2 regions of the Streptomyces sp. NPDC005576 genome follow, and region 2 is predicted to be linked to the other one. Evidence: riboswitches for the same ligand, from Rfam matches in the RefSeq annotation. Region 2 holds a riboswitch; the other holds the start of a gene.

Region 1 (9,808 bases), on a different contig from region 2:
GTCGGTCGCGAAGTACGCCGAGATGTAGCCCTTGTCGAAGCGCATGCCCTCGGTGAGTTCCAGCTCCAGACCGAAGGTCTGGGACTCCTCGACGGTGATGACGCCTTCCTTGCCGACCTTGTCCATCGCCTCGGCGATCTTGGCGCCGATCTCGGTGTCGGCGGCGGAGATGGAGGCGGTCGAAGCGATCTGCTCCTTGGTCTCCACGTCCTTGGCCTGCTCCAGCAGAGCGGCGGAGACGGCCTCGACGGCCTTCTCGATGCCCCGCTTGAGGGCCATCGGGTTGGCACCGGCGGCGACGTTGCGCAGACCCTCGCGGACGAGTGCCTGGGCCAGAACGGTGGCGGTGGTCGTACCGTCGCCGGCGACGTCGTCCGTCTTCTTGGCGACCTCCTTGACCAGCTCCGCACCGATCTTCTCGTACGGGTCCTCGAGCTCGATCTCCTTGGCGATGGAAACACCATCGTTGGTGATCGTGGGCGCGCCCCACTTCTTCTCGAGGACGACGTTACGGCCCTTCGGGCCGAGGGTGACCTTGACGGCGTCTGCGAGCTGGTTCATCCCGCGCTCGAGACCGCGCCGCGCCTCTTCGTTGAACGCGATGATCTTAGCCATGTGAAGTGGTCCTCCCGGACGGGGTGGATTGCTCCGGACCGAGAGGCGCCCGCGACGGACGGCCTGCGTGCCCGACGGTTCCTTGCCCCGCCGCGCCTGCGGGCCTCACCGGCCCGGTCCAAGTTTCTGTCACTCTCACCTGGAGAGTGCTAACGCCAATGATTAGCACTCGACCCCTGCGAGTGCAAGCGTCTCCCTCGTCCTGGGGACAAGCTTCGGACACCGTACGGGCGGCCCACGGGCCCTCACAGCCCTGTCCTGGCACGGAGGAACGCGCACGCACGCAGGGCCCGCACCCCTGGGGGTACGGGCCCTGCGTGGTGGAGAAACGTCGTTGCCGACCGCGTCCGATCTCAGCCCACGGCGAGCTTGACCATGTCCGCCTGCGGCCCCTTCTGGCCTTGCGAGATCTCGAATTCAACTCGCTGACCCTCTTCGAGGGTGCGGTATCCGTCCATCTGGATCGCGCTGTAGTGGACGAAAACATCCGCACCACCGTCGACCGCGATGAAGCCGTACCCCTTCTCCGCGTTGAACCACTTGACGGTGCCCTGAGCCATGCCTAACTCCCCTATTTCTGGCCCCTGCACAGGACCGCACTTCGCGGACCCGGGTCAGACCTCACACCCTCCGACAGGAGAGGGTGCGTGCGCCGGAACGCTCGACCGCGGCCGAATGTATCTGCCCAACTGCCCTCTGCAACAGGTCAATCGGACGGAAAATCTGGACGCGACGGAACGCCCGAACATGAGGATTTACTGAGAATTTTGGGCAAGTCGGTCCAGACAAAGGCCACTTAAGGCACAGAGGGCATCCGGACTTTGGCTGCTTCTAGTCGCGCAGCGGCTCGATCTCGCACATGCTCGACGCGAGCGGCGGAGGGGGCTTCCCCAACTGTACCGCGCTCAACCCTACGGAATTGCCCCCTCCGCATCGTACGCGAAGGGGGCAACGGTGCTCCGGAGAAAGGCCGTCCGGTCCTGTCCGGTCAGCAGCCGCCGGCGACGGCGGGGATGATCGAGACGCCTGCGCCGTCCGGGGTGGCCGCCTGGAGGCCGCCCTCGAAGCGGACGTCGTCGTCGTTGACGTACACGTTGACGAAGCGGCGCAGCTTGCCCTGGTCGTCCAGGACGCGCGCGGCGATGCCCGGGTGGTCATTCTCCAGGGACTCGATGACCTCGGAGAGGACGGTGCCCTCGGCGGAGACCTCGGCCTGGCCGCCGGTGTACGTGCGCAGGATGGTGGGGATGCGGACCTTGACGCTCATGGGGAGTGCCTTCCTCGGTTCTGGAGTGGTCAGTGGGCCGCGAGGCCCGCGTCGCGGAACGCGTCCAGGCTCGGGCGGATGGTCGCCGTCAGGCCGGTGGTCGGGGAGACCGCGTCCAGGGTCTTGAGGCCGTCGCCGGTGTTCAGGACGACGGTGGTGAGCGTCGGGTCCAGCAGACCGGCCTCGATCAGCTTCTGCGTCACGCCGACGGTCACGCCGCCCGCGGTCTCCGCGAAGATGCCCTCGGTGCGGGCCAGGAGCTTGATCGCGTCGACGATCTGCTCGTCGTTGACGTCCTCCACCGCGCCACCGGTGCGGCGGGCGATGTCCAGGACGTACGGGCCGTCGGCCGGGTTGCCGATCGCGAGGGACTTGGCGATCGTGTTCGGCTTCTGCGGGCGGACCACGTCGTGACCGGCCTTGAAGGCGGTCGAGACCGGGGAGCAGCCCTCGGCCTGGGCGCCGAAGATCTTGTACGGCTTGTCCTCGACGAGACCGAGCTTGATCAGCTCCTGGAGCCCCTTGTCGATCTTGGTGAGCTGGGATCCGGACGCGATCGGGATGACCAGCTGGTCGGGCAGCTGCCAGCCGAGCTGCTCGCAGATCTCGTACGCGAGCGTCTTGGAGCCCTCGCCGTAGTACGGGCGGAGGTTGACGTTGACGAAGCCCCAGCCCTCACCCAGCGGGTCGCCGATCAGCTCGGAGCAGAAGCGGTTGACGTCGTCGTAGTTGCCGTCGATGCCGATCAGCTCGCCGCCGTACACCGCGGCCATGACGACCTTGCCCTCTTCGAGGTCGTGCGGGATGAACACGCAGGAGCGGAAGCCGGCCCGCGCGGCGGCGGCACCGACCGCGCCGGCGAGGTTGCCGGTGGAGGAGCAGGAGAGGGTGGTGAAGTGGAAGGCGCGGGCGGCCTCGACGGCGATCGCGACGACGCGGTCCTTGAAGGAGTGCGTCGGGTTGCCGGAGTCGTCCTTGACGTACAGGGCGCCGGTGACGCCCAGCTCACGGGCGAGGTTGTCGGCCTTGACCAGCTTGGTGAAGCCGGGGTTGATGTTGGGCTTGTCGGCGACGTCGGCGGGGACCGGCAGCAGCGGCGCGTAGCGCCAGATGTTGTCCGGGCCCGCTTCGATGCGCTTCTTCAGCTCGTCCGGGGAGCCGCTCGGCAGGTCGTAGGCCACTTCGAGCGGCCCGAAACAGGACACGCAGGCGAAAATGGGGCCAAGTGCGAAGCGTTCACCGCATTCGCGGCAGGAGAGTGCGGTGGCGGGACCGAGGTCCACGGAAGTTCCGGAGCTCGCTGCGACAGTCTGAACAGCCATGATGGCGGAGGCCCTTTCTCCTCATCTTCCTTGCGACGCATTTCGCCGCAAGACGGAATTGGCACCTTCCCCACCGTGGCCTCGCGGCCGGCGGGAGGGTTGCCGGGACTTCAACGGGCCGTTCCCTCAGTCCCTCTGGATGAGCGCTATGGCACTGGACCGTGCGATCCAGGCGTTTGTCCGCCCTCTGACCCCGACATGCGAAGGCAGCGAACGTTGTTCAAGACTGTAACCGAAGCACCCGACGGTTGAAGCAGTCGTCCGAACCGCGAGATGGATCACACACAGGGAGTATCGCCCGTGCTGGAAGAGGTCGACAGCTGGCTGGACCGCCGTTCCTGGGCCGCCTCCGACCGTCCCTTGGGGCGGCTGCTGGCCGCCCGGGACCGGGACCCGCGGGGCACCTCCGTGAGCGTCGTCCTGCCCGCGCTGAACGAGCAGGCGACGGTCGGCGACATCGTCCGCACCATCCGCCGCGAGCTGATGGAGAAGGTCCCGCTGGTCGACGAAGTGGTGGTGATCGACTCCGGTTCCACCGACGCCACCTCCGCCGTCGCCCGCGCGGCCGGAGCCCGGGTGGTGCACCGCGACGAGATACTCCCGCGGATACCCGCCGTCCCCGGCAAGGGCGAGGTGCTCTGGCGGTCGCTCTTCGTGACCAGCGGCGAGATCGTCTGCTTCGTCGACGCCGACCTCAAGGACTTCTCCGCCGACTTCGTCTCCGGCACCATCGGCCCGCTCCTCACCGACCCGGGCATCCAGTTCGTCAAGGCGATGTACGACCGGCCGCTGGAGACGGCGGACGGCCAGGTCCCCTCCGGAACCCCCGCGCAGGGCGGCCGCGTCACCGAACTGGTCGCACGCCCCTTGCTCAATCTGCACTGGCCGAAACTCGCCGGATTCGTCCAGCCGCTGGGCGGCGAGTACGCCGTCCGTCGCCGGCTCCTGGAACAGCTGCCCTTCCCGGTCGGATACGGCGTGGAGCTCGGCCTCCTCGTGGACGCGCTGCACGCCGTGGGCCTCGATGCGCTGGCCCAGGTGGACGTCGGGGTCCGCCGCCACCGCCACCAGGACGGGCAGGCACTCGGGCGGATGGCCGCCACGATCTACCGGACCGCGCAGCTGCGGCTCTCCCGAGGGCATCTCGTGCGTCCGGTGCTGACCCAGTTCGAACGGGACGAGAACGGTTTCCAGCCACGCACCTATGCGGTGGACACCGAGGAACGGCCGCCGGCCCAGGAGATCGCCGAGTACACGGACCGGCGCGCCGCGTAGGCAGCGTTTCGAAAGTCCCGCTCGGGATCTCGAACACGTTTGGGGGGTTACGTATCGGGCTAGGTTCCGCTACATGGTCTCCGAGCACGCTGCCCAGGTTCTCGTCGCGTCCAACCGCGGCCCCGTTTCGTACACCCTCAACGAGGACGGTTCCCTCGACGCGCGCCGAGGTGGGGGCGGGCTCGTCTCCGGGCTGAGCGCGGTGGACGACAAGGTCTGGGTCTGCGCCGCGCTCAGTGACGGTGACCGCGAGGCGGTCCGGCGCGGGGTCGGCGAAGAGGGCGTCCGGATGCTCGACATCGACGCCGCCGTGCACGCCGACGCGTACAACGGCATCGCCAACTCCGTGCTCTGGTTCGTCCACCACCTGCTCTACCAGACGCCGGTGGAGCCGGTCTTCGACGACGAGTTCCGGCGCCAGTGGGCCGCGTACGAGACGTACAACCGGGCCTTCGCCGAGGCACTGGCCGAGGAGGCGGGCGAGGGCGCCGCCGTGCTGGTGCAGGACTACCACCTCGCACTGGTCCCCGGGATGCTCCGCGAGCTCCGCCCCGACCTGCGCATCGGCCACTTCTCGCACACCCCGTGGGCGCCGGTGGACTACTTCCGACTGCTGCCGGACGACATCGGCGAGCAGCTGCTGCGCGGCATCCTCGGTGCCGACCGGGCGGCGTTCCTCACCCGCCGCTGGGCGGACGCGTTCATCGGCTGCTGCACCGAGATCCTCGGCGGCACGAGCGGCACGCGCATCGGGGTGCACGGGCTCGGCGCGGACGGCGACTTCCTGCTCGCCCGCTCGCACGAGGCGGACGTGGACGAGCGGATGGCCGCGCTGCGCAAGGAGATCGGCGGCGACGGCAGCCGGAAGACGATCGTCCGGGTGGACCGGACCGAGCTGTCCAAGAACATCGTGCGCGGGCTGCACGCCTTCCGCACCCTCCTCGACAACCACCCCGAGTGGCGCGACCGCGTCGTGCACGTCGCCTTCGCCTACCCCTCCCGCCAGGACCTCGCCGTCTACCGCGAGTACACGGCGTCCGTGCGGGAGCTGGCCGACGAGATCAACAAGGCGTACGGCTCCGACACGTGGACCCCGGTCGTCCTGCACGTGCGGGACGACTTCGCCCGCTCGCTCGCCGCCTACCGGCTGGCCGACGTGGCGCTGGTCAACCCCATCCGGGACGGCATGAACCTGGTCGCCAAGGAGGTCCCGGTCGTCTCCGACCACGGGGTCGCGCTGGTGCTGTCCCGCGAGGCCGGGGCGTACGAGGAGCTGGGCGCCGACTCGCTGGTGGTCAACCCGTACGACGTCAGCGCGACGGCCGAGGCGCTGCACGAGGCACTGAGCATGGACGATGCGGAGCGCGCCGACCGGTCGGCGCGGCTCGCGGAGGCCGCGACCGCGCTGCCGCCGCAGGCGTGGTTCCTCCAGCAGCTGGAGGCACTGCGGGAGGGGTGAGGTCCGCCCCGCCCTCGGACGCTCCCCGCCCCCGGACGCTTCCCGGCGTCAGACGCTCCTCGCTCTCAGGCGCTCTTCGCTCTCAGACGGTGTCGGCCACGGCCGCCAGCAGCGCGGCGACGTCCGCCGGGCCCGGCACGATCACGTCGGCCCGGCCGGCCAGCTCGGGAACCTCGGTGCCCCCGCTGCACACCAGGAGGCCCGGCACCCGCTCCGGACCGCCGGAACGCAGCTTCTCCACCGCCACGAAGGCGGCGATGTCGCCGAGGTCGTCGCCCGCGTAGAGCAGCGACCCGGCCCCCACCTCGGCCGCGTACGCGGTGAGCGCGACGCCCTTGTCGACCCCGGGCGGGCGCAGCTCCAGGACCTGGCGGCCCGGCTCGACGATCAGCCCGTGACGCGCGGCGAGCCCGCCGAGGGGCTCCCGCAGCAGCTCGAAGGCGGCCTGCGGATCGGCGGCGCGGCGGGTGTGGACGGCGATCGCCTGCCCCTTCTCCTCGACCCAGGTACCGCTCAGCGCCTCGGGCCCGTCGAGCAGGGCGGGCAGCTCCGCGCGGACGGCGGCGAGGCCGGGGTGCGGCGGCGGGGCAGCCACCTCGCCGGAGGCGGCGTCCCAGCGCTCGGCGCCGTAATGGCCGAGGACCACCAGGTGCTCCAGGCCGGGGACCCCGGCGAACCCGCCGTGCGCGACCGCGACGGCGGCCGGGCGGCCGGTGATCACGACGACGGACGCGATCTTCGGCGCGAGCGCGGCGAGCGCGGGCAGCACGTCGGCGTGGGCCCGCGCCTGCTCGGGGTCGGCGACGATCTCGGCGAGGGTGCCGTCGAAGTCGAGCGCCACCACGGCCCGGTCCGGGCGGGCCAGGAGCGCGGCGAGCCCTTCACGGCCCGCTTCGGTGGTCGGAGTCGGCAGGTGGTCCAGGTGGGTGCCCATGCTCCGACATTAGCGAGGGACGGGTTCGTGTGCCGAGACCGCACCCCCCGCAGACCGAGGGGCGGGGGCCCGGCGCGCGCCCCGTACGCTCGGGAAGGAGGGAGCGCGGGACAGCAGCAAGGAGCGAGACCCATGGACGACCCCATCGAGCAGGTCGAGTACGAGCAGATGCTGCTCAGCCGACACATCTTCCTGCGCACCGCCAACGGGCGGCGCAAGGACGACGTGCTGGAGCGGAGCGCGTACGTCCTGCTCAGCCGCATCCGCGTGCAGGGGCCCATGTCCATCAAGGAGCTGAGCGACGCCTTCGGGCTCGACTCGTCCACCCTCAACCGGCAGACGGCCGCGGCGATGCAGGCCGGGTTGGTGGAGCGCATCCCGGACCCCTCCGGCGGGATGGCCCGCAAGTTCCGGATCACGGCGGAAGGCGCGCAGCGGCTCGACCTGGAGCGCGAGAAGAACGCGAGCGGGCTCGGCCTCGTGCTGGAGAAGTGGTCCCAGAAGGACGTGGAGACGTTCGCCGGCTACCTCAAGCGGTTCAACACCGACATCGAGCGCCTGTCGGGACGGCCCTGGCCGCGACCGTAGGGGAGCCGGGGGCGCTCTCTCCGCTCCGGTCCGGGTCGGGCGGGTCGCTCGTGCGGGTCGCTCGTCCAGGTCGCTCGTGCGGGTCGCTCGTGCGGGTGAGCCGGGGGCGCGGCGGCCCCTCCTCAGCGCCGGTGTCGCTTGGCGTCCCGCACGCGGCGCAGGCGGTTGACCGTCACGGGGTCCGCCTCCAGGGCGCGGCGGTCCTCGATCAGGGCGTTCACCAGTTGGTAGTACCGGACCGGGGAGAGGCCCAGTTCCTCGCGGATGGCGCGTTCCTTCGCGCCGGGACTCGCCCAGGACCGCCGTTCGAGGGCGAGCAGCGCACGGTCCCGGGCAGAGAGCGCTCCCCCGCTTGCGGCCGCATCGGGGCTGGTGGCGGGGGTTTCCTCTGAGCCGGGGGTTCCGTTTCCGTTCTCGGGGGCGGTCATGCCGACCAACGTAACGCGCGCCCCGGACAGTGCCACCCGGGCGTCCCACCGGTTGGGGATTTTTGTATGCACAGGAAACAAAGCGGAATAGTGGACTAGACCTTTTGAGGCCGGGAGGCGAAACTGTCCCCCGTGAGACATGTCATCGCCCTCGATGTGGGCGGCACGGGAATGAAGGCCGCGCTGGTCGGAGCCGACGGCACCCTCCTGCACGAGGAGCGACGGGCCACCGGACGGGAGCGCGGTCCCGACGCGGTGGTGGAGACCATCCTCGGGTTCGCCACCGATCTGCGGGCGTACGGCGAGAAGCACTTCGGGGAGCCGGCCGTCGCCGCCGGCGTGGCCGTTCCGGGCATCGTGGACGTCGAGCGGGGGATCGCTGTCTACGCCTCCAACCTCGGCTGGCGCGACCTGCCGCTGCGCGACCTGCTCGCCGAACGGCTCGGCTCCGTCCCCGTCGCGCTCGGCCACGACGTCCGCACCGGAGGGCTGGCCGAGGGCCGCGGCGGGGCCGGACGCGGTGCCGACCGCTTCCTCTTCGTCGCCCTCGGCACCGGCATCGCCGGCGCCATCGGCATCGACGGGGTCGTCGAGGCGGGCGCGCACGGCAGCGCGGGGGAGATAGGGCACGTCGTGGTCCGGCCGGACGGCCCCGAGTGCGGCTGCGGACAGCGCGGCTGCCTGGAGATGCTCGCCTCCGCGGCCGCCGTCACCCGCGCCTGGGCCGCCGCCTGCGGCGACCCCTCCCAGGACGCGGCGGACTGCGCGCGGGCCGTCGAGGCGGGCGATCCGGCCGCCCTGAGCGTCTGGGCGGACGCCGTCGACGCACTCGCCGCCGGGCTGGTCACCGCGATCACCCTGCTGGACCCGCGCACGCTCATCATCGGTGGCGGTCTCGCCGAGGCGGGGGAAACCTTGTTCACACCACTGCGTGCGGCCGTCGAGGACCGCATCACGTTCCAGACGCTGCCCCACATCGTCCCCGCGGCCCTCGGGGACACCGCCGGATGCCTGGGCGCGGGGCTGCTCGCCTGGGATCTACTCGCCACGGAGGTATCCGTCTGATGGCCGGACGCGCACACAGCACAGTTCTCACCGGTGCCCGGGTCGTACGGCCCGGTGGCACCGAGGAGAGCGGCCGGTTGGCCGTCGAGGGCACGCGGATCGCCGACGGGGCCCGCGAGGACGCCCGGACCATCGACCTGACCGGCCACTGGGTCGTCCCCGGGTTCGTGGACATGCACAACCACGGCGGCGGCGGCGCCTCCTTCACCGCGGGCTCGGTGGACCAGGTGCTGACGGGCGTACGCACGCACCGCGAGCACGGCACCACCACCGTCGTCGCCTCCACGGTGACCGACAGCCTGGACTTCCTCGGCCGGTGGGCCGGGGTCCTCTCCGAGCTGGTCGAACAGGGCGAGCTCGCGGGCATCCACTTCGAGGGGCCGTTCATCTCGCCCTGCCGCAAGGGCGCGCACAGCGAGGCGCTGCTGCGCGACCCCGACCCCGCCGCCGTCCTCGCCCTGCTGAAGGCCGCGCGCGGCACCGCGAAGATGATGACGCTCGCCACCGAACTGCCCGGCGGGCTCGCATCGGTGCGGCTCCTCGCCGAGCACGGTGTCATCGCGGCGATCGGCCACACCGACGCGACCTACGAGCAGACCGTCGAGGCGATCGACGCGGGCGCCACCGTCGCGACCCACCTGTACAACGCGATGCCCGCCCTCGGCCACCGCACGCCCGGCCCGATCGCGGCGCTGCTGGAGGACGAGCGGATCACCGTCGAACTGATCAACGACGGTACGCATCTGCACCCGGCAGCCCTGGAGATGGCGTACCACCACGCGGGCGCCGCCCGGGTCGCGCTGATCACCGACGCCATGGACGCGGCCGGCTTCGGCGACGGCACGTACCAGCTCG
Region 2 (9,808 bases):
CATCACCGCGGAACTCAGCGCTCCGGTCACCGACAGGGCCGCCAGGGCCACCGTCGAACGCTCCCTCAGGGTCCGGTCCACCCCCGCCGTGACCGGCTCCTGGTACTGGGTCGACGACAAGATCCTGCACTACCGGCCCCAGGACTACTGGCCCGCCGGGGCGTCGGTCGAGGTGACCAGCAACTTCAAGGGCATCAAGGTGACCAACGCCCTGTACGGCGCCGAGGTGAAACCGCTACGGCTCACCATCGGCGACCGGATCGAGGCCATCACCGACGCCGCCGAGCACGAGATGACCGTGCTCCGCAACGGAGAAGTGATCAACACCATTCCGGTCACCACCGGAAAGCCGGGCTTCTCCACCCGCAACGGCGTCAAGGTCGTCCTCGGGAAGGAGCCGTTCGTCCGGATGCGCGGCGAGACCGTCGGCATCGCCGAGGGCTCCTCCGAGTCGTACGACCTGCCGGTCTACTGGGCCACCCGGGTGACGTGGAGCGGCGAGTACGTGCACGCCGCGCCGTGGTCCGTCGGCTCCCAGGGCAGCGCCAACGTGAGCCACGGCTGCACCGGGATGAGCACGGACAACGCCGAATGGTTCTTCGACACCGTCCGCGAGGGCGACGTCGTCAAGGTCGTCGGCAGCGAGGGGGAGACCATGACCCCCTTCGACAACGGGTTCGGGGACTGGAACGTCTCCTGGGAGGCGTGGCAGAAGGGCAGCGCCCTGCGGAACGCCACGCCCGGGGCCGGAGCGCATCCGCCGGCGTCGGGCCTGGCGGCGCGACTGCGTCCCCAGGTCTGACGCCGGAGGTGCGCCGCCTGCCCGGACGACCGCCCGGAAGGACCGTGCGGGCAGTCTCAGGACGCCCCGGCCGCCGCCTGGAGCCGTGTACGCACCAGGGCGGCCAGGGCGTCCGCGAACTCGACCGGGTCGACCGGGAGGGTCACCGCGGCGTCCGCACGGCTCCAGGTGGCCAGCCAGGCGTCCTGGGGGCGCCCGATCAGCAGCAGCACGGGCGGGCAGTGGAAGACCTCGTCCTTGATCTGCCGGCACACGCCCATCCCGCCCACCGGCGCGGTCTCGCCGTCCAGCACACAGACGTCGACGCCGCCGGCGTCGAGCGCGGAGAGCACCGCGGGCAGCGTCGCGCACTCCAGGAACCGCACCTCGGGCACGTCGGCCGCCGGCCGTCGTCCGGTGGCGAGCTTCACCTGCTCGCGGACATTGGCATCGTCGCTGTAGACCAGGACCGTGGCGGTCGCCTGCATTGTTCCTCCGTGACAGCTGTGTCGTCGGGGCTCTCGGGGCATGAACCGATGCGCGGATCGTACTCCCGCGGACAGCCCGTCAGCACCGGTAATGACGTCGTTCCGCTGGGCCGTTCGGGGAGGACACACCCCCCTGACACACCGAACGGCACCCCCGGGAGTGAGGGCGGGATAAGCGACCGACATAATGTCGGTCGTGGCGACAGCAACGACAGTAGAAACCGGGCACGCGCACCCGTCGGTCAATCGGCCGAACCTCACCAGCGTCGGAACCATCATCTGGCTGAGTTCCGAGCTGATGTTCTTCGCGGCCCTCTTCGCGATGTACTTCACCCTGCGATCGGTGATGGGACCGGATCACTGGAAGGAGATGGCCGACCATCTGAACTTCCCGTTCTCGGCGACGAACACAACGATCCTGGTGCTTTCCTCACTCACCTGCCAGCTCGGCGTCTTCGCCGCCGAGCGGGGCGACGTGAAGAAGCTCCGGACGTGGTTCACCATCACGTTCGTCATGGGTGCGATCTTCATCGGCGGCCAGGTCGTGGAGTACACCGAGCTGGTCAAGACGGACGGGCTCTCCCTGTCCTCCGACCCGTACGGCTCGGTGTTCTACCTGACCACCGGCTTCCACGGCATGCATGTGACAGGTGGCCTCATCGCCTTCCTGTTCGTTCTCGGCAGAACGTACGCAGCCAAGAGGTTCACCCACGAACAGGCGACCGCAGCCATCGTCGTGTCCTACTACTGGCACTTCGTCGATGTCGTGTGGATCGGCCTCTTCGCGACGATCTACATGATCAAGTAACCGGGCGCTCGCACCCACCCATCATCGACGCAGAAGATCCTGACACCGGGGTAATCCGTGAAAAAGCTCTCCGCACGACGACGCCATCCACTGGCGGCCGTCGTCGTACTACTCCTCGCGCTGGCGGCTACCGGGGGGCTGTACGCCGCGTTTGCGCCTGCGGGCAAGGCGCAGGCAGACGAATCCGTCCAGTCCCTCCCCATTGAGGAGGGCAAGAAGCTCTACACCGTCGGCTGCGCCAGCTGCCACGGAACCAGTGGTCAGGGCTCGTCCGACGGGCCTTCGCTGGTCGGCGTCGGCTCCGCCGCCGTCGACTTCCAGGTCGGCACCGGCCGGATGCCCGCGCAGCAGCCGGGTGCCCAGATCCCGGCGAAGAGGGTCGTCTACTCGCAGGGCGAGATCGACCAGCTCGCGGCGTACGTGGCTTCGCTCGGCGCCGGTCCGATCCGGCCGACCGAGAAGCAGGTCAGCCCCGACGGCGCGGACATCGCCAAGGGCGGTGACCTGTTCCGCACCAACTGCGCCCAGTGTCACAACTTCACGGGTGAGGGTGGTGCGCTGACGAACGGCAAGTACGCCCCGAACCTGGAAGGCGTGAGCCCGAAGCACATCTACGAGGCCATGCAGACCGGCCCGCAGAGCATGCCCTCCTTCCCCGACACGACGATGCCCGAGCAGCAGAAGCAGGACATCATCGCGTACATCAAGACCGTGAACGGTGACAACAGCGAGAGCCCGGGCGGCCTGTCGCTCGGTGGCCTCGGACCGGTCAGCGAAGGCCTGTTCGCCTGGATCTTCGGTCTGGGCCTCCTGATCGCCGTCGCCGTCTGGGTCGCGGCCCACACCGCTAAGGCCAAGAAGTCATGAGTAGCCAAGAAGAGAATCCAGAGAAGAGCCTGCTCACCGAGCAGGACGCCGCGCACGGCGCGGTAGTGGGTACGGGCGACCCGTTCGCCGACCCGGGGCTGCCGGCCCACAAGCCGCGCATCCAGGACATCGACGAACGTGCCGCCGACCGCTCCGAGCGAGTCGTCGCGTACCTGTTCATCCTGTCCATGCTGGCGACGGTGGCGTTCATCGCCTCCTACGTCATCTTCCCGGTCGACAAGATCGTCTACATCTGGCCGTTCGGTCATGTGAGCGCGCTGAACTTCTCCCTGGGTCTCACCCTGGGCGTGGCGCTCTTCGCCATCGGCGCGGGCGCCGTCCACTGGGCGCGCACCCTGATGTCCGACGTCGAGAGCGCCGCCGAGCGCCACCCGATCGAGGCGACGCCCGAGGTCAAGGCGCAGGTCCTCGCCGACTTCAAGGCCGGTGCCGAGGAGTCCGTGATCGGCCGTCGCAAGCTGATCCGCACCACGATGTTCGGCGCGCTGGCCCTGGTGCCGCTCGCCGGTGTGGTGCTGCTGCGCGACCTCGGTCCGCTGCCGGAGAAGAAGCTCCGCTCGACCCTGTGGGCCAAGGGCAAGAAGCTCATCAACATGAACACGATGGAGCCGCTGCGTCCCGAGGACATCCAGGTCGGTTCGCTGACCTTCGCCATGCCCGAGGGGCTGGAGGAGGACGCGGAGGACTTCCAGGCGCAGATCGCCAAGGCCGCCCTGATGATCATCCGCATCGAGCCGGACGACATCAAGGACAAGCGCGAGCGCGAGTGGGCGCACGAGGGCATCGTCGCCTTCTCCAAGATCTGCACCCACGTCGGCTGCCCGATCAGCCTGTACGAGCAGCAGACGCACCACGTGCTCTGCCCGTGCCACCAGTCCACCTTCGACCTCTCCGACGGCGCCCGCGTCATCTTCGGTCCGGCCGGGCACGCGCTTCCGCAGCTGCGGATCGGCGTGAGCAGCGAGGGCGACCTCGAAGCCCTCGGTGACTTCGAAGAGCCCGTCGGTCCTGCCTTCTGGGAGCGCGGATGAGTACTACGACGGAAACCACGCGCAAGGCGCCCGCCGGTGAGCGGGTCGCCGACTGGGCGGACGGCCGGCTGGGCATCTACGGCCTGGCCAAGGCCAACATGCGCAAGATCTTCCCGGACCACTGGTCCTTCATGCTCGGCGAAGTCGCGCTCTACAGCTTCATCATCATCATCCTCACGGGTGTGTATCTGACGCTGTTCTTCCACCCGAGCATGAACGAGGTCGTGTACCACGGCCCGTACGAGCCCATGCAGGGCATCCGGATGTCCGAGGCGTACGCCTCGACGCTGAACATCAGCTTCGACGTCCGCGGTGGTCTGCTCGTGCGGCAGATCCACCACTGGGCCGCGCTGATCTTCCTGGCCGCGATGTTCGTGCACATGATGCGCGTGTTCTTCACGGGCGCGTTCCGCAAGCCGCGCGAGGTCAACTGGCTCTTCGGGTTCCTGCTGTTCGTGCTGGGCATGTTCACCGGCTTCACCGGCTACTCGCTCCCGGACGACCTGCTCTCCGGTACGGGTGTCCGCTTCATGCAGGGCGCGATCCTGTCCGTGCCGCTCGTCGGCACGTACCTCGCGTACTTCCTGTTCGGCGGGAACTTCCCCGGCGGCGACTTCGTGGCCCGGTTCTACTCGATCCACATCCTGCTGCTCCCGGGCATCATGATGGGCCTGCTGGTGGCCCACCTGATCCTGGTCTTCTACCACAAGCACACGCAGTTCGCGGGCCCCGGCCGTACGAACAAGAACGTCGTGGGCATGCCGCTGCTGCCGGTCTACATGGCAAAGGCCGGAGGGTTCTTCTTCCTGGTCTTCGGTGTCATCTCGGTCGTCGCGGCCATCGCCTCGATCAACCCGATCTGGGCCATCGGCCCGTACCGGCCGGACCAGGTGTCCACCGGCGCGCAGCCCGACTGGTACATGGGCTTCTCCGAAGGCCTGATCCGTGTCATGCCCGGCTGGGAGATCAACCTCTGGGGTCACACGCTCGTCCTGGGCGTCTTCATCCCGCTGGTCATCTTCCCGCTGGTGCTGGCGGCGATCGCGGTCTACCCGTTCATCGAGTCCTGGGTCACCGGCGACAAGCGTGAGCACCACATCCTGGACCGGCCGCGCAACGCGCCGACCCGGACCGGTTTCGGTGTCGCCTGGCTCAGCTGGTACCTCATCCTGCTCGTCGGCGGCGGCAACGACCTGTGGGCCACGCACTTCCACCTGTCGATCAACGCGATCACCTGGTTCGTGCGCGTCGGCTTCTTCGTGGTGCCGGTCATCGTGTTCATCGCCACCAAGCGGATCTGCCTCGGCCTCCAGCGCCGCGACAGGGACAAGGTGCTGCACGGACGCGAGTCCGGTCTCATCAAGCGCCTGCCGCACGGTGAGTTCGTGGAGGTGCACGAGCCGCTCAGCCCGGGCCACCTGCACACCCTCACCGCGCACCAGCAGTACACGCCGCTCGAGATCGGCCCGACGGTCGACGAGAACGGTGTCGAGCGCAAGGTCTCGGCCCTCACCAAGCTGCGCGCCAAGCTCAGCAAGGGCTTCTACGGCGAGCACAACCAGATCGCCAAGCCCACTGCCGAGGAGTACAAGGAGATCACCAGCGGCCACGGTCACCACTGATCGCTTGAACTGATCGCCACAGCGAGAGCCCCGTCCATTCGCCGGACGGGGCTCTTCGCCGTCCGCGTGCCCCGATAAGGTGATCGGGCACCCCCTTTCCGGCTGTGGATTCTTGGAGCGGACCATGAACGTGGCGACCCCGAACGGCGGCGACAGCGCGGCGGACCGTTCCTGGTCCGGCGTGCTGACGCCCCTGCTGCGCGGCGAGGACCTCGCCGCGGACGACACCGCCTGGGCCATGGACCGGATCATGAGCGGGGACGCCACCGACGCGCAGATCGCGGGCTTCGCCGTCGCGCTGCGCGCCAAGGGTGAGACGGTCGCCGAGGTGAGCGGCCTGGTGCGCGCGATGTACGCGCACGCCCGCACCATCGAGGTGCCCGGTCCCTCGGTCGACATCGTCGGCACCGGGGGTGACCTCGCGAAGACGGTCAACATCTCCACGATGTCCGCGATCGTGATCGCCGGCACGGGGGCCAAGGTCGTCAAGCACGGCAACCGGTCCGCCTCCTCCGCCAGCGGCGCCTCCGACGTCCTGGAGAAGCTCGGCGTCAACCTGGAGCTGACTCCGCAGCGGGTCGCCGAGGTGGCGGCGGAGGCGGGCATCACCTTCTGCTTCGCGGTGAAGTTCCACCCGGCCCTGCGGTACGCGGCCAAGGCCCGCAAGGAACTGGGCACCCAGACCACCTTCAACATCCTCGGCCCGCTCACCAACCCCGCCCACGTCCGCGCCCAGGCCGTCGGGGTCGCCGACCTCCGGATGGCACCCATCGTGGCCGGCGTCCTCGCCGAGCGCGGCAACTCCGCGCTCGTCTTCCGCGGCGACGACGGGCTCGACGAACTGACCACCACCGCGACCTCCCGGGTCTGGGTGGTCCGGGACGGCGAGGTGCGCGAGCATGCCTTCGACCCGCGCCACGTCGGGCTGGAACTGGTGCCGGTCGAGGCCCTGCGCGGCGCCGACCCCTCGTACAACGCGGATGTCGCCCGCCGGGTGCTGGACGGCGAGAAGGGTGCCGTGCGCGACGCGGTGCTGCTGAACACGGCGGCGGCGCTCGTGGCGCTCGACCCGGGGGAGGGCACCCTCACCGAGCAGATCGGCGCCAAGATCGCCGCCGCCGCCGAGTCCGTCGACTCCGGGGCCGCGCACCGCGCGCTGGAGCGCTGGGTGGCGGCCAGCAACGCCTGACCCACCGCCGTACGCGCGCACGAGGGCACGGTCCGCATCGCGGAACGTGCCCTTGCGTTCACCGGCACGTGTGGCAAGATGCTGGCAGGTCATGAGTGACAGCGACTACGGCCCCGGCCCGCTGTCCGGCAACCCTCCGTCCGTGGCGGGGTGCCCCGGGTGAAGACCAGGCCGCAGGCAGCGAGGTCTGCGGCAAGCGCGGGCCCCTCGGCATCCTTGAATGCCAACCCCGGGGTCCTGGTCCCTAGGGAGCCTTCTGTGAGCAAGCGAATGCGATAGGGCGCACAGCCCTTCTCCGCACACCTCCATCTCTTCGCACTGCGCTGCCGCGTATCCGCCGGCGCGGTGAATTCGCCTGCGTGATCCGGGAGTTCGTCATGTCCGTGTCTTCTGCTGCCGTCAACACCCCCGCTGTTTCCGTCGAATCCGACGCGGAGACCGCCCCGCTGCCGGTTCTCGGCAAGGACGTCACCGTCCCGCTCGTCACCGGCGGCGAAGTCACCTACGCGGCACTCGACTACGCGGCCAGCGCCCCTGCGCTCCAGCGGGTCTGGGACGACGTCGCGGCCTACGCGCCGTACTACGGCAGCGTGCACCGCGGCGCGGGATACCTCTCGCAGCTCTCCACCGACCTCTTCGAGAACAGCCGCGCCACCGTCGCGGAGTTCCTCGGCTGCCGCCCCGACGACCAGGTGATCTTCACCCGCTCGACCACCGACTCCCTCAACCTGCTCGCAGCCGTGATCCCGGCCGACTGCGAGGTGTTCGTGTACGAGACCGAGCACCACGCCTCGCTGCTGCCCTGGCGCGACGCCCGGGTCACCTACCTCAACGCGCCGCGCACCCCGCAGCAGGCCGTCGAGACCCTGGAGCGCGCGCTCGCCGGACGCGACCCCCACGGCCCGGCCCTCGTCTGCGTCACCGGAGCCTCCAACGTCACCGGCGAGCTGTGGCCGGTCCGTGAACTGGCCGCCGCGGCCCACGCGCACGGGGCCCGCATCGTGCTGGACGCCGCCCAGCTCGCCCCGCACCACCCGGTGGACATCGCCGGGCTCGACGTCGACTGGGTCGCCTTCTCCGGCCACAAGCTCTACGCCCCCTTCGGCTCCGGCGTCCTCGCCGGCCGCGCCGACTGGCTCCAGGACTCCGAGCCCTACCTGGCCGGCGGCGGCGCGTCGAAGAAGGTCGCCCGGCGCACCGACGGCGGCGTGGACGTGGAGTGGCACACCACCGCCGCCCGCCACGAGGCAGGTTCGCCCAACGTCATCGGCGTCTACTCCATCGCCTCCGCCTGCAAGGCCCTGACCGAGGCCGGCTTCGACAAGCTGGTCGCCCGCGAGCAGCGGCTGGTGGCCCGGGTCCGCGCGGGCCTCGCCGAGGTGCCGGAGGTCAAGGTGCTCTCGCTCTTCGGCGATGACGCCCCGCGCGTCGGCGTCATCTCCTTCGTGGTGGAGGGCTGGAACAGCTCCCACTTCGCCGCCGCGCTCTCCGCCGAGTACGGCATCGGAGTCCGCGACGGCCTGTTCTGCGCCCACCCGCTGATCCGCACCCTGCTCGGCAGCGAACCGCAGGACCCGGGCGAGTGCGGCGCGCCGGAGGCCGAGCCGGGCGAGCGCTCCCTGAACGCCATCCGCGTCAGCTTCGGCGCCGGTACGCCGGACGAGCACGTGGACCGCTTCGTGCGCGCGGTCGGCGAGCTGGTGAGCGAGGGCGCCCAGTGGAAGTACCGCACCGAGGGCGGCCGTTGCGTCCCGGACCGGGGCGCCGCGCAGCTCTGACGCGGCTGCCGACAGCACGTCGGGCGGGTACGGGCGGCTGCCCGTACCCGCCCGACGTGCTGTGCGGAAGAGGTGGTTACGCGTCCAGGCCGATGGCGAACGCGGCTTCCAGGTCGTGCTGGGAGTACGTGCGGAAGGCCACGTGCGTGTCGGTGCCCTCCACACCCGGGATCTTGCTGATCCGGCCGGGGATGACCTCGGCGAGGTCGTCGTGCCGGGCCACCCGGACCATGGCGATCAGGTCGTACGTGCCCGTGACCGAGAAGACCTCGCTGACGCTGTCGAGCGCCGCGATGGACTCCGCGATCTCCGGAATCCGGTCGACGCTGGTTTTGATGAGCACGATCGCGGTGATCACGGCTGGCTTTCTCCCTCGGTGGCCGTGGCTGGTGCCTTCACTTTAGCCCCACGCCGGTGCGCCCCCCGGGCCAGGACGAACCCGGCGGCGAACCCGGCCACGTGGGCCAGATAGGCCACGCCCGGACCGCTCGCCGCGCTCCGGGCCGCCAGCCACTGGAGGGCGAACCAGAACAGGAGCACGATCCAGGCCGGGAAGCGGAGCGGCAGGAAGAGGAGGAACGGGAAGATGCTGGTGACCCGCGCCCGGGGGAAGAGGCGGAGGAACGCCCCGAGCACCGCCGAGATGGCCCCCGAGGCTCCGACCAGCGTCTGCTCGGAGCCGGAGTACGCCGCCGCGTAGACCACCAGGGTCAGGTAGCCGCAGCCCGTGTAGAAGAGGGCGAAGCCCAGGTGGCCCATCCGCTCCTCGGCCATGGCGCCGAACACGTGCAGGAAGAGCATGTTGCCCAGCAGGTGCAGCCAGCCGCCGTGCACGAAGAGGGCGGTGAACGGGGTGAGCCAGGCGTGGGCGGAGCCGCCCCACAACTCGGCGGGGATCACGCCCCACCGCTCGAAGTACCCGGCCTGGGCGGCGAGCAACGCGTCGGCGGTGCCGTAGGAGGGGCCGAAGCCGGAGACCGGGGAGGCGACGAAGACCAGGCAGCACACGGCGATGAGGCCGTACGTGACCGGCGCACCGCCCGCCGCCGCGGGGAGGCGGAGTCTCCGTACGGCGCCCGGCGGGCCCCCGTCACGCTGTTCGATCATGCACGGAGCATGACGTACCGGGACGGAACGGGCCGGGCCGCCTCGCCGTGCCGGTGGCGGGGCACGAGGCCGTAGGGTTGCCCCAGGACACCCGCAGTTCGACGGCGCACCGCGAG

What was found. Region 2 has a riboswitch for S-adenosylmethionine ahead of ACFYPN_RS01435 (aminotransferase class V-fold PLP-dependent enzyme). Riboswitches for the same ligand answer to the same signal wherever they lie in the genome.
Region 1: it holds a riboswitch for S-adenosylmethionine, as region 2 does, so the genes downstream of both, thrC (threonine synthase) here and ACFYPN_RS01435 (aminotransferase class V-fold PLP-dependent enzyme) in region 2, are expected to answer to the same signal.

The regions. Positions count from the first base shown of each region.
Region 1 covers NZ_JBIAJC010000015.1:39,447-49,254, forward strand. Annotated here, with positions in the region: gene groL (chaperonin GroEL) at 1-615, opposite strand, end outside; gene ACFYPN_RS25625 (cold-shock protein) at 969-1,175, opposite strand; gene ACFYPN_RS25630 (MoaD/ThiS family protein) at 1,604-1,882, opposite strand; gene thrC (threonine synthase) at 1,912-3,204, opposite strand; SAM riboswitch class I at 3,223-3,350, opposite strand; gene ACFYPN_RS25640 (glucosyl-3-phosphoglycerate synthase) at 3,505-4,479, shown strand; gene ACFYPN_RS25645 (trehalose-6-phosphate synthase) at 4,553-5,938, shown strand; gene otsB (trehalose-phosphatase) at 6,021-6,872, opposite strand; gene ACFYPN_RS25655 (MarR family transcriptional regulator) at 7,005-7,460, shown strand; gene ACFYPN_RS25660 (DUF3263 domain-containing protein) at 7,583-7,888, opposite strand; gene ACFYPN_RS25665 (ROK family protein) at 8,021-8,953, shown strand; gene nagA (N-acetylglucosamine-6-phosphate deacetylase) at 8,953-9,808, shown strand, end outside.
Region 2 covers NZ_JBIAJC010000001.1:314,252-324,059, forward strand. Annotated here, with positions in the region: gene ACFYPN_RS01400 (Ig-like domain-containing protein) at 1-802, shown strand, start outside; gene ACFYPN_RS01405 (hypothetical protein) at 859-1,269, opposite strand; gene ACFYPN_RS01410 (heme-copper oxidase subunit III) at 1,457-2,077, shown strand; gene ACFYPN_RS01415 (c-type cytochrome) at 2,135-2,944, shown strand; gene ACFYPN_RS01420 (Rieske 2Fe-2S domain-containing protein) at 2,941-3,996, shown strand; gene ACFYPN_RS01425 (cytochrome bc complex cytochrome b subunit) at 3,993-5,618, shown strand; gene trpD (anthranilate phosphoribosyltransferase) at 5,743-6,807, shown strand; SAM riboswitch class IV at 6,895-7,012, shown strand; gene ACFYPN_RS01435 (aminotransferase class V-fold PLP-dependent enzyme) at 7,185-8,585, shown strand; gene ACFYPN_RS01440 (Lrp/AsnC ligand binding domain-containing protein) at 8,662-8,943, opposite strand; gene ACFYPN_RS01445 (rhomboid family intramembrane serine protease) at 8,940-9,692, opposite strand.